Regions from separate parts of the Mycobacterium sp. Soil_C_30 genome, predicted to be linked through region 2. Evidence: predicted binding sites of a transcription regulator. Region 2 holds the regulator's gene; the other holds the start of a gene.
The links. Region 2 encodes LexA, which represses DNA repair genes until DNA is damaged. Its sites were predicted from a motif close to CGAACANNTGTTCG; they were not measured.
Positions count from the first base shown of each region.

Region 1: AC3A6P_RS07635 (HNH endonuclease signature motif containing protein) is a predicted target of LexA. The motif match lies at 2,132-2,145, and genes of this name have one in related genera.

Region 1 covers NZ_JBDGJH010000003.1:399,278-405,223, forward strand. The annotation lists gene AC3A6P_RS07625 (MarR family winged helix-turn-helix transcriptional regulator) at 4-444, shown strand; gene AC3A6P_RS07630 (serine/threonine-protein kinase) at 621-1,952, shown strand; gene AC3A6P_RS07635 (HNH endonuclease signature motif containing protein) at 2,151-4,217, shown strand; gene AC3A6P_RS07640 (DUF2237 family protein) at 4,265-4,651, opposite strand; gene AC3A6P_RS07645 (MFS transporter) at 4,870-5,946, shown strand, end outside.
Region 2 covers NZ_JBDGJH010000007.1:171,251-177,196, forward strand. The annotation lists gene AC3A6P_RS15585 (LGFP repeat-containing protein) at 1-2,174, shown strand, start outside; gene lexA (transcriptional repressor LexA) at 2,218-2,928, opposite strand; gene AC3A6P_RS15595 (LysM peptidoglycan-binding domain-containing protein) at 3,253-3,735, shown strand; gene nrdR (transcriptional regulator NrdR) at 3,896-4,360, shown strand; gene AC3A6P_RS15605 (PhzF family phenazine biosynthesis protein) at 4,413-5,117, opposite strand; gene AC3A6P_RS15610 (alpha/beta fold hydrolase) at 5,164-5,946, opposite strand, start outside.

The DNA of each region.
Region 1 (5,946 bases), on a different contig from region 2:
GGCATGACCGACGGCGACGAACTGGCCGAACTGGCCCAGCTGATCCTCAGCGTCGCGCGGGAGATCCGGTTCCGCGGATACGACGACCCCGAGGCGGTGAGCCTGAACGCTTCGGAGGCCAACGTCATGCGCTACATCGACACCCACCCCGGCACCACGCCCAGCGCGGTCGCCGACGCGACCGGCCTGCGGCGCAGCAACCTGAGCACGGCCCTGCGCGATCTGGAGTCGCGTGGATTCGTCGAGCGCCGCGTCGACCCCAACGACGGGCGGGGAGTCAACCTGTTCCCGACCCCGCGGGCGGCGCGCAATCTGGAGCTGGTGCGACGCGAGTGGGCGCATGCCCTCGACGTCGGCCTCGGTGCTGATCACCGAGACATCGCTTCGGCGAAACGGCTGCTCCAGCGGCTGGAGGGCGGACTGGTGGCGGCCCGGCGCCGGTGATCGACCGCGCGCCGAGGGTGGGGTTCACTGTGCACCGCGACAAGCCGCAGGGTTTACTCGACTCCGCCGAAGTCAACAGGTAGGCAGCGGGAGGAGGTGGCGGCGCTGAGATCGACATCATCGGTGAGATCCACCGTGCGCTGCGTCCACCGTCCCACCGGCAGCGACGGACCGTCATGGCGCTAGAGGCGGGCCAGGTGTTCGCCGGCTACGAGATCGTCGGCACGCTGGGTGTCGGCGGTATGGGTGAGGTGTACCTGGGTCAGCATCCCCGGTTGCCCCGTCGGGACGCGCTCAAGATCCTCCGCGGAACCGTGATCGAGGACCAGGAATACCGTCAGCGCTTCATCCGCGAGGCCGACATCGTTGCCGGGCTCTCGCACCCCAACATCGTCAGCGTGCACGACCGTGGCGAGGCCGACGGCCAGCTGTGGATCGCCATGGACTACATCGACGGCACCGACGCCGGCAAGCTGCTGGCCGACCGGTACCCCGACGGTATGCCGGTCGAGCTCGTCATCCGGATCGTCCGCGGCATCGCCGATGCGCTCGATTACGCGCACCAGCGCCAGCTGCTGCACCGCGACATCAAACCGGCCAACATCCTGATCACCGACGTCGACTCGGACGAACCGCGAATCTACCTCGGCGACTTCGGTATTGCGCGCTGGGCTGATGACACCAGCAAGCTGACCGCCACCGACGTGGCGGTGGGAACGGTGGCATACGCGGCGCCCGAGCAGTTGATGGGCGGCGACGTCGACGGCCGTGCCGACCAGTATGCGTTGGCGGCCACGGCTTTTCAGCTGCTCACCGGTAAACCGCTATTCCAGCACGGGAATCAGGCGGTGGTGATCAGTCAGCACATCAGCTCCGAGCCGCCCGATATCGGCGAGCGCAGACCCGAGCTCGCGGCGCTCAGTCCGGTGTTCGCGCGTGCGCTCGCCAAGACACCCCGGGAGCGGTTCGCCAGCTGCCGGCAGTTCGCCAGGGCATTGGAACAGCAGCTCGGTGTGCCCGACGACGACTCGGACGCCACCCAGTTGGCGTTCCCGTCAGGCCCGGGTAAGGCCCGGGGTGGCTCGCCGCGGCGAAACATGTTGTGGGTCGGGGGCATTGCGGCGGTGGTGTTGATCGCCGCGCTGGTGGCCACCATCGTGGTGCTCGAAGTCCGCAAACCGGACGAGCCGGCTACCGGCGCCCAACCGACCGCGGTGCCGCATCTGCCGGTGGTGATCATCGGCGCGGACTGCGAACCGCTGGGCGCGGCGGGCGAGAGCACCACCGGGGCGCAGGCGTACTGCGCGCATCTGCCCGCGGCCAATCAAGCGGTGTGGTCGCTGTACGAGGGCACCCTGCCCAGCCCCACCGTCACCCCCGGCCCGTCCGATGAGGTCTACCCGCCCGGCATCGAACAACAGGTACAGCTGTGCGTGCAGCAGACCGGCAAGAGCCGGATCGAGTGCCGGGACGACGTGCGCCGCGGAAATATCAGCGGCCCGGCCTGATTCAGGCATAGTCTCACTACCCGCTTCCTCCCCACTTCCGATGTGCGAGCGCAACCTGCCGTCCCGTGTCAAGCCCCGTGCGTGGGGGTTGTGGATGAAGCGTTGACTGTGGATAAGTAGGCGCTTGTCGTGGTGGATTGCCTTGTGGCGCATGTCTTGTCGGTGGGCGTGGGTAGTCTCGAATGTATGTTCGAAGGCGTGATTGATCCGACCACTTGCGGGGATTTGTCCCCCGCGGCGATGGTCGATGCCATCGGCGCCTTCCACCGGGCTGAGGCCACCATGGTCGCGCACAAATGGACGATGATCGCCCGCCTGCTGGCCCACCACAAAGACAATGCCGCCGCCGAGGAGAAAACCTGGGCCTACGACGAATGGAACGCCGTGCGGGATCAGGTGGGCCCGGTGATGCGGCTGAGCGCACGGCGGGCCTCCACCCAGATGCGGCTGGCCGAAGGGCTGGCCCGGTCCCCGAAGGTCGCGGCGTTGTTGGCGGCGGGGGTGATCAACACCCGGGTCGCCGAAACCCTGATCTATCGCACCGAGCTGCTGCTGCCGTCGGTGCAGGCCACCGTCGATGCCGAGCTCGCCGCCCGGGCGGGCGGCTACACCCTGCTCTCCGACGATGACCTGGTGCTGGCCGTGGATGCGATCATCGAAGAACACGACCCCGATGCGGTGCGCCGCTACCGTGAGGCCGCCCAAGGCTGTGATGTGGGGTTCGGCAAACGCGATGACGCCACCGGCACCGCGTCGCTGTATGGGCGGATCTCCGCGGCTGATGCGGAGTTGGGCTGGCGGGTGCTCAATGCCCTGGCTGGGACGGTGTGCAAAAACGATCCGCGCAGTAAGGGGGAGTTGCGGGCCGCGGCGCTGGGGGCGGTGTACCGCCGTCACGACCGGCTGGCCTGTCAGTGCGGTGACCGCACTTGCGAGGCAGCCAGTCTGCCTTCGGCGGTGCCGTCGGCGGTGATTCATGTGCTGGCCGAACAAGGCGCCCTCGAACATGTGCTGGCCCAGATCGACGCCCTGCGCCAAGCCCAGTCCACCGATGCCACCGCGGCCCCACCCACCATCGACTACGAGGTGCTGGCCCGCGAGGCCGCCGCGGCCGAAGCCGCCCGCATCCCCACCCCACCCCAACCGCCACCGTGGGAAAACAACACCCCCACAACCGAACCCGAACCCGAGTCGGAGCCGGAGGCTGGGCAGCCCGACGAACCGGCCGCCGATGACGGTGGCGTCGACTGGTCGCACTGGTGGACCACCTCACCCCGTGACGACGACGGGGAGGAGCCACCCTGGGCGCACCCCACCCCACCCGCGCTGGAAGCACCTGACAAGACAGACGGCGCCGGCGACGAAACAGGCGACGACATCGACGAGGGCGCTGACCGCATCAATGAGACGGACGAGGCCGACGGCGCCGCCGACGACACCGAGACCGACGACCCCGACGCTGACGACGGGGACGAGGGCGAGCCGCCGTGGGGCACCGGCAGTGCACCGCCACCCCCACCCGGACCCACCACCCCCGACACCGGCGGCGGAACCGCAGCCACCCCTGAGGCAGACGACCGGGTGAACAACGCTGCCTCCGAGCAGGTCTGGACCCAGGATCTGCCGCAGGCACCGGCCGCGCACACCCCACCACGGCGGCCGCGCCCCGCAGTCACCCTCGGTGGCACCCTCATTCCACTCGACCAACTCGCCGCCATGCTCCGCGACGGCGCCACCGTCACCGCGCTACCGATCCCGCCCGCGGCACCTGCCCGCGGCTACAAGTTCACCGGCAAGGCCCGCGAGTTCATCCAATGCCGCGATATGCGATGTCGGTTCCCGGGCTGCACCCGTAAAGCCGAATACGCCGACATCGACCACACCGTCCCGCACGGTGCAGATGGCGGACCCACCCACCCCTCCAATGGGAAGGTGTTGTGTCGAGAACATCACCTCGCGAAGACCTTTGGTGACGGCTGGTGTGACGAGCAATTGCCCAACGGCGACGTCCGCTGGACCGCACCCACCGGTCACACCTACATCACGCAACCGACGAGCAGACTGTTGTTCCCCGACTGGGATTGCACCACCGCCACCCTGCCACCCCCGACACCCACAAGACGCCGCACAGCGCACCCGGGTATCACCATGCCCACCCGCAAACGCACCCGCGACCAAGACCGCCAACAACACATCAACGCCGAACGCGAACACAACGCCCTGCAACGCGCCCTCGGGAAACCCCCACGAAAATCACCGTTCTAGAGGAGTCGCCGCACCGGTGGCGCCGCTGTCCCGGATTGACTGGGAGCTCAGATTCCTTCCAGATCGTCGGGAACGTCCACGGCGTACTGCCGCAACTCGTCCAGGCTGATCAACTCGAGTGTGCGTTCGTGGGTGCCCGCCAACACCACCGGGCATGCCTGGCCGTCACGGTGCGCACGCAACCAATTCGCGGCGGTGACACACCAGCGGTCACCCGGCACCAGCCCGGGAAACCGGTACTGCGGCATCGGCGTCGACAGGTCATTGCCGATGGAGCGCTGGTGGGCGAGGAATTCAGCGGTGACCACACCGCAGATAATGTGTCGGCCCGCGTCCTCCTCACCGGTGGAACAGCAGCCATCCCGGTAGAACCCGGTGACCGGATCGGTGCCGCACGGCTCCAGTGGGCCTCCGAGGACATTGCGCTCCGGCATCCCACAAGTATGACCGCGGCCGGGGTGGGCAGACCAGGGCGATGGTAGAACCGCCAGATTTACGTCGCCGGGAACACCGGGCTGAATGGCCGTTGGCTGCCGTTGCCGAGTCCCCTACGACGGCTCCGGCTCGTCGTTCTGCCGCTGCGCGCGCAATCGGAACCGGGGTCACCTAATCTTCGTCGGTGACCCTCACAGCAACGCCGACGAAACTCCGCTTGCGCCGCGTCGCATCTGCGAGCTTCGTGGGCACGGCCATCGAGTACTACGACTTCTTCATCTACGGCACTGCCGCGGCGCTGGTGTTCCCGTCGGTCTTCTTCCCCAATCTGAGTCCGACAGTGGCGACCGTGGCCTCACTGTCGACGTTCGCGGTCGCCTTCCTGTCCCGGCCGGTGGGTGCCGCGGTGTTCGGTCACTTCGGGGATCGGCTGGGGCGCAAGCGAACTCTGGTCGCCACGCTGCTGATCATGGGGTTCTCCACGGTCGCGGTGGGCCTGGTGCCCAGCGCCGACACCATCGGCATGGCCGCGCCGCTGCTTCTGCTGGCCCTGCGGCTCTTGCAGGGTTTCGCAGTCGGTGGCGAGTGGGCCGGTTCGGCCTTGCTCAGTGCGGAGTACGCACCGCGCGACCAACGCGGCCGCTACGGCATGTTCACCCAGTTGGGTGTGGGCGCCGGCCTGGTGCTGGGCAACGCGGTGTTCCTGGTGGTCAACCTGACGGTCGGGGAGAAGAGCCCGACCTTCATGGACTGGGGATGGCGGCTGCCGTTCCTGTTCAGCGCGGTCCTGCTGGTGATCGCCCTGTACATCCGCGTGAGCATCGATGAGACACCGGTTTTCTCCGCCCAGGTGCACGGTCCGGCGCAGGCGCCGCTGTCGGAACTCTTCGGTGCACAGTTGCGTCACACCCTGCTGGCCTCGGGGTGCATGATCGGCATCTTCACGTTCAGCTTCATGGGCGGCACCTATCTGATGGGTTACGCCACCACGATCCTGGCGCATCCGCGCGAGCTCGTGCTGTCGGTAGGGGTGCTCGGTGGGGTGGCCATGCTGGTGTGCACGGCGATCTCAGCCGGGTTGTGCGACCGGGTAGGCCGACGGCGGATGATCCTGAGCGGGTTCGCCCTCGCGGTGCCGTGGTCGTTCGCAGTGATGCCCTTGATGGACACCGACTCTCCGGTGTTGTTCGGCGTGGCCATCGTCGGCACCTACGCCATCCTCGGCATCGCCAGCGGACCGATGGCGGCGTTCCTGCCCGAGATCTTCGCGACGAGGTACCGGTACAGCGGTGCC
Region 2 (5,946 bases):
CGGCCGGCGCAGGCTTCGGCCAGGACTTCGTGAACGGCGCCATGTTCTTCTCGCCCGAGACCGGCGCGCGGTCGGTCTTCGGCGCCATCCTCGACAAGTACCGCTCCCTCGGCGGCCCGGCCGACAGCGGCCTCGGATTCCCCACCATCGACGAGGGGCCCGGGCGGGCTCCGGAAAGCCGTAACGTCACCTTCAGCGCACCCGAAGGTGCGGTCATCTTCTGGACGCCTGCCACGGGCGCGTGGCTGGTGCGCGGCGTGATCAACGCGGCCTGGGACCGGGTGGGCGGATCGTCGGGTCCGCTGGGTGTCCCGGTGGAGGACGAAACCTACAGCGGCGAGACCATTTCGCAGCGGTTCAGCGGTGGGCAGCTGACCTACGACACCGCCGCCAAGACCTTCACCACCACGCCGCCCGAGTTGGCCGGGCAGCTCGGGGACCTGGCGCTGCCCGACGACGCCGCATCGTCGATCGACCTCGCCTGGCGGGTGGCCGGCGGAGCTGGCGGCCAGCTCGGCGCCAAACAAGGCGACCCGTACCCCGTCGGCGACGGCACCGGCCAGGACTTCGCGGGCGGCAAGATCTTCTTCTCGCCGGACACGGGCGCGCACGTCGTCAGCGGCACCATTCTGGAGAAGTACGAGGCCGCGGGTGGGCCTACCGGCGAACTCGGTTTCCCGACCGCCAACGAGGCCGACGGCGACGTGCCCGGCAGCCGGATCAGCACCTTCGGCGCCGAGGGTGACCCGGTGATCGTGTGGACTGCCGAACACGGCGCCGTGATCGTGCGCGGGCCGATGAAGGCGGCGTGGGACGAGCTCGGCGGTAGCGGCGGTGATCTCGGCGTCCCGATCGCCGACCAGACCGGCGACGGCACCATCACGCAGAACTTCAGCGGCGGGCAGGTCACGTACAACAGCAGCACCAACAGCTTCAGTACGCAGCCGCCGGAGCTCGCCGAACGGCTGGCTGGACTCGATCTCCCCCAGCAGGCCAGCCCCACCTCGGCGCCTGCCGCTGCGCCCGCGGCTCAGGGTGATGACAGCGGCACCGAGGGATCGGGTTCGAAGAGCTGGTACCTGTGGGTGCTCATCCCGCTGGCGATCCTGCTTCTGGCCTCGTTGGCGGCGTTCGCGGTGATGCGACAGCGCCGCAACGCCGGCCCAGGCGCCGGCGGCGGTTTCCGTCCGGGTGGTGCGCCGGGGAACCACGACGTCTTCGATGAGGCCTCGCATGGGGGGCGCGACGAGGACGAACACGCCAGATGGGAATCCGCGGGCGCAGGACAGAGCAGTGGGCCGTCGAAGTTCGGCGATGCCGAGCCCGACGACACCGACTACCTGGCCGCGCAGCCGCCGTGGGCCAAACGTGAGCCCGGCGCCCAGCCGTGGAGCGAGCCGGCCGTACCGACCGCGGGGTTGGCGGCTGCCGCTACCGGCCCCGATCTGTTCACCCATCACGGTGCGCACGAGGCCGAGGACTTCACCGCCGATGTTGAGGAGCAGGACCCCGACGCCGTTGACACCGCGCCCACGCCGGTACAGACGGAATCCGGGGAGCCGTCCGGCCGCCACGCCGCGGCGGGCGCGGAGGAGTCCCGGCCACCGTGGCTGACTGACCAAGATGCTCACGTGCCGGGGCCCGGCTCCCTGTTCGCCCCGGTATACGGTGCGGCGCCGCCGCCGGCGCAGGAAGAACCGGCCGCGCCGTCGTCTGATGTCGATGAACCGGGCTACGCGGCGCCCGTCGGCGCGACCTTCGAGGATGGGGACGGCGGCCTGTCACCGTCTCCGTACGCCGAGCCCGGGTATGGGCAACCGGATGCTTCGTTGTCCGGCGAAACGCCGAGCGAGTACGGACGGCCGGAGTACGCACAGCCGGAGTACACGCCGTCGGAGTACGCACAGCCGGAGTACACGCCGTCGCCCTTCGAGCGACCCGATGACGAACGGCCGACAGACGGCCCGTCACCGACCGCCTCGTCGGCGCCTCCGGCGATCCATCTTCCGCTGGATGACCCCGATGAAGCGCCGGAGGGTTACCCCATCAAGGGAAGTATGCGCACGGGGACCTACCACTCGCCCGGCTCTGCTTCCTACGATGTGACGGTCGCTGAAATCTGGTTCGCCTCAGAGGATTTGGCCGAATCCAACGGATTCACCAAAGCGGAGTGAGCTCACCCGCCCCCGCGGGATGGGTCAGCTCACCCCGTCCGGGTCAGATCTTCCGGATGACGGTGACAACCTTGCCGAGGATCGCGGCGTCGTTGCCCGGGATCGGGTCGAACGCGGGATTGTGCGGCATCAGCCAGACCTGACCGCTGGTGCGCTTGAAGGTCTTGACCGTGGCTTCGCCGTCGATCATCGCGGCCACGATATCGCCGTTGTCGGCCACGGCCTGCTGCCGCACCACCACCCAGTCCCCGTCGCAGATGGCCGCGTCGATCATCGATTCGCCGACCACCTTGAGCAGGAACAGCGATCCCTCGCCCACGAGTTCGCGGGGTAGCGGGAAGACGTCCTCGACGGCCTGTTCGGCCAGGATCGGACCGCCGGCAGCGATTCGGCCGAGCACCGGGACGAAGGTGGGTTCCGGCAACGCGTCCGAACCCGCGACGTCGGTGAGCACTGCCGGCGCGGCGTCGTCGGCACCCCGGACATCGACGGCTCGCGGCCGGTTCGGGTCACGGCGCAGATAGCCCTTGCGCTCGAGAGTGCGGAGTTGGTGGGCGACCGACGAGGTGGACGTCAGGCCCACGGCATCGCCGATCTCACGGATGCTCGGCGGATAGCCCCTGCTGGTCACCGAGGCGCGGATCACCTCGAGGATGGTGCGCTGCCGTTCGGTCAGCGATGGATCGGGGGAGTTGTCACGCGGTCTACCTGTGCCGCCTTGCGCGTCTGAACCTGTGCCAGTGCTGTCACCCATGGCCCTGAATGTAATCGCAGCGACCGACAGAATCAAACATGTGTTCGAGGCGTGTCGCGGAACCGGGTGCCCGTCGCTGTGCGCGGCCTGGTGCCCGGCGGCCGATTTCACGAAGTGGGGCTGGAGTGACCCCTGGGGCGGAAGTTTTTGTCGGTGGGTCGTTCTATGGTTCGGCTACAAATCGATCACATGTTCGGTTGGCACTATCTTATCGAACATGTGATCGACTAGATTCGAACACAGGAGCGAACGATGGCACAGCTCAACCGGGCTCGGTACCGGATCTCTGCAGGACACCATTTTCTCGGGTCGGAAGGAACGGACATGACACTCATCGACACTCTGCCTCCGCGCCACGCGCAGCCGCGTCCCGTGGACGGCGCGCCGCGGCCGGTACGTCGGCGCACCGACGCCGGACAGGTGAGGCGCAGGCCGATGGAGGTGCGTCCGGCCGGTGCGCCGGTCCGCCGGCGCGGTACGGGTGTGCCGGTCTCGCGGGCGCCGCATCGTCGTCGCCGGAGCATCACGCCGGTCACCACGGTCGGGCTGGCGCTGCTGGCGGCGCTGATCACCGTGTGGCTCGGCGCTGTCGCCCAGTTCGGTGAGGCCATCCAGGGCGCCACGGCCCCGACTCCGAGCAAACTGGCCGTCGTGCAGGTGCAGAGCGGGGAAACGCTGCAGACCGTCGCGGCCCGGGTCGCTCCCGGCGTGCCGATCGGCGACACGGTGCAGCAGATTCGCGAGCTCAACCAGCTCGAGAGTGTGGCCTTGACGGCCGGTCAGACGCTCATCGCGCCCGTGGGCTGAGTCCGTGTCGGACCACGACGAATCCAGGTGGTGCACAACCGTGATGGCGATGGGAATGCGCAGGACTGCGCCCAGAGCGATGGCGGTGGCTCAGCTCGGCGCGGCGCAGGTACTCTCTGAAGCGGGAGTAACACGTGTCCAGTGCGGCGAAGGAGCGGTGATGCACTGTCCTTTCTGCCGGCATCCGGATTCTCGTGTGGTCGATTCCCGCGAAGCCGATGAAGGCCAAGCCATTCGACGTCGGCGGTCATGCCCGGAATGTGGCCGGCGGTTCACCACGGTCGAGACCGCAGTGCTCGCAGTGGTCAAGCGGAGCGGCGTCACCGAACCGTTCTCTCGCGAGAAGGTGATGCGCGGCGTGCGACGGGCGTGCCAAGGCCGTCAAGTAGACGAGGACGCACTGCACCATCTCGCCCAACAGGTGGAGGACACCATTCGTGCGGCGGGTTCACCAGAGGTGCCGAGCAATGAGGTCGGCTTGGCGATTCTGGGACCGCTTCGCGAGCTCGACGAGGTTGCCTATCTGCGATTCGCGTCGGTGTACCGCTCGTTCTCTTCGGCCGAGGACTTCGAACAGGAGATCCGCGCGCTGCGCGAGCACCGACGGGTGACGGCCACCAGTTGAAACAGGAGTCCGAGGCTGCGAGGTAGTCGAAGGGTTCCGGGCTCGCAGGCGGTCACGCCAACTCGACGTTGGTGACGCCATCGCTGACCACCCGGCCGGCGACATGAACCCATCCGTCCGGACTCCACCGCGTGCGGATCTGTGACCCTTGTCCTTGCGTGATCGCCAGGTCGCGACTGAGGTACTCGGTGATCCGCACTGCCGCCGCGCCGGTGGCCTCGTCCTCAGGGACTCCGAGATTGGCGGCAAACATTCGTGAGCGCAGTGCACCGGCGTCGCGGTCGAGCCAGGTCCACAGATAATGCTGAATGTCGTCGGAGTAATCGCTGGGATCGGCGGCGGCCAGCTCCTCGAGTGAGGGGAGTTCGCGAATCGCGAACTCCGGTGCCCATTCCGCGCGGGCGCTGATCGATGTCAGCTCATCGTCACCGTCGAGGCCGTAACCGACCTGGACGATCCCCGCGGGAACCTGCAGAGTGTGCACCGGTGTGCCTTGGTCCTTCAACCACCACGAGGCGCCGACGGTGGGATGGCCTGCGAACGGCAATTCGGTTGCCGGAGTGAAGATCCTGGCGTGCGCCGTACTGCTCCCGGGTGCCGGCAGGTCAATGAAAACAGTTTCGCTGTAACCCAATTGCGTGGCCAGCCGTTGGCGGTCTCGAGGCGCGACGGCGGTGGCGTCGACCACACCCAGGGGATTTCCGAACTTGCCGGCCGAATCGGTGAACACCCGTAGCACTGTGACATCGATACCCATGGGTCGACTCTACTTGCCGTTTGGCGCCGTTCGGCGATCCCGTGAATCAGGTCGCGCTGCGCTCGTCGGTGCCCATCGCATCGAGCACCGCGACCTTGGTGTCGACGGTGCCCGACATCGCCCGCTCGCTGATGCCGCTGCGCAGCAGTTGGCGCAATGCCGTCTGGTCGTACTCGGCGGGTTCGGTGGAATCGATGAAACGCTCCACCACCTCGACGAAGCGATCCGGGTCGTCGTGGAAGGGGAAGTGTCCGGACCCCTTGAAGATCTCCAGTTGCGAACCCGGCATCGCCGCATGCGCCATGTGGGCGTGACTGACCGGGATCACCACGTCGCGGTCGCCCCAAATGAGCTGAACCGGAACCGATTCGGTCAAATAGCAGCGGTCCAGCATGGTGACCACCTGGCCGCGCCAGTCGACGACAGCGCGCAGTGTGCGAGTGAAAGCCGAGGACGCGGTGGGTTCGGGAAGATCGCGCAGGATCCGAAGGACATTGGGCAGTTCGCGTCCCAACGCCGTACTGCCGAGCACGCCGCCGGCAACTTTGCCTGCCATCTGCACCGCGGGCAACACCAACGGAAGACGCAGCAGCGCCAGCGCTTCCCCGCCCATGGGCAATGACGCCATCCGCAGCGCGATGTTGACATCGCGGGTCACTCCGCCCGCGCCGACGAGTATGAGGCGGTCGACCAATTGCGGGAACTGGTATGCGAATTGCATGGCCACGCCGCCGCCCAGCGAATGGCCGACGACGGTGACCTTCTCGATGTCGAGCACACCGAGCAGGTCGCGCATGCCGTTGGCGTACGCGGCCACCGAATAGTCTGC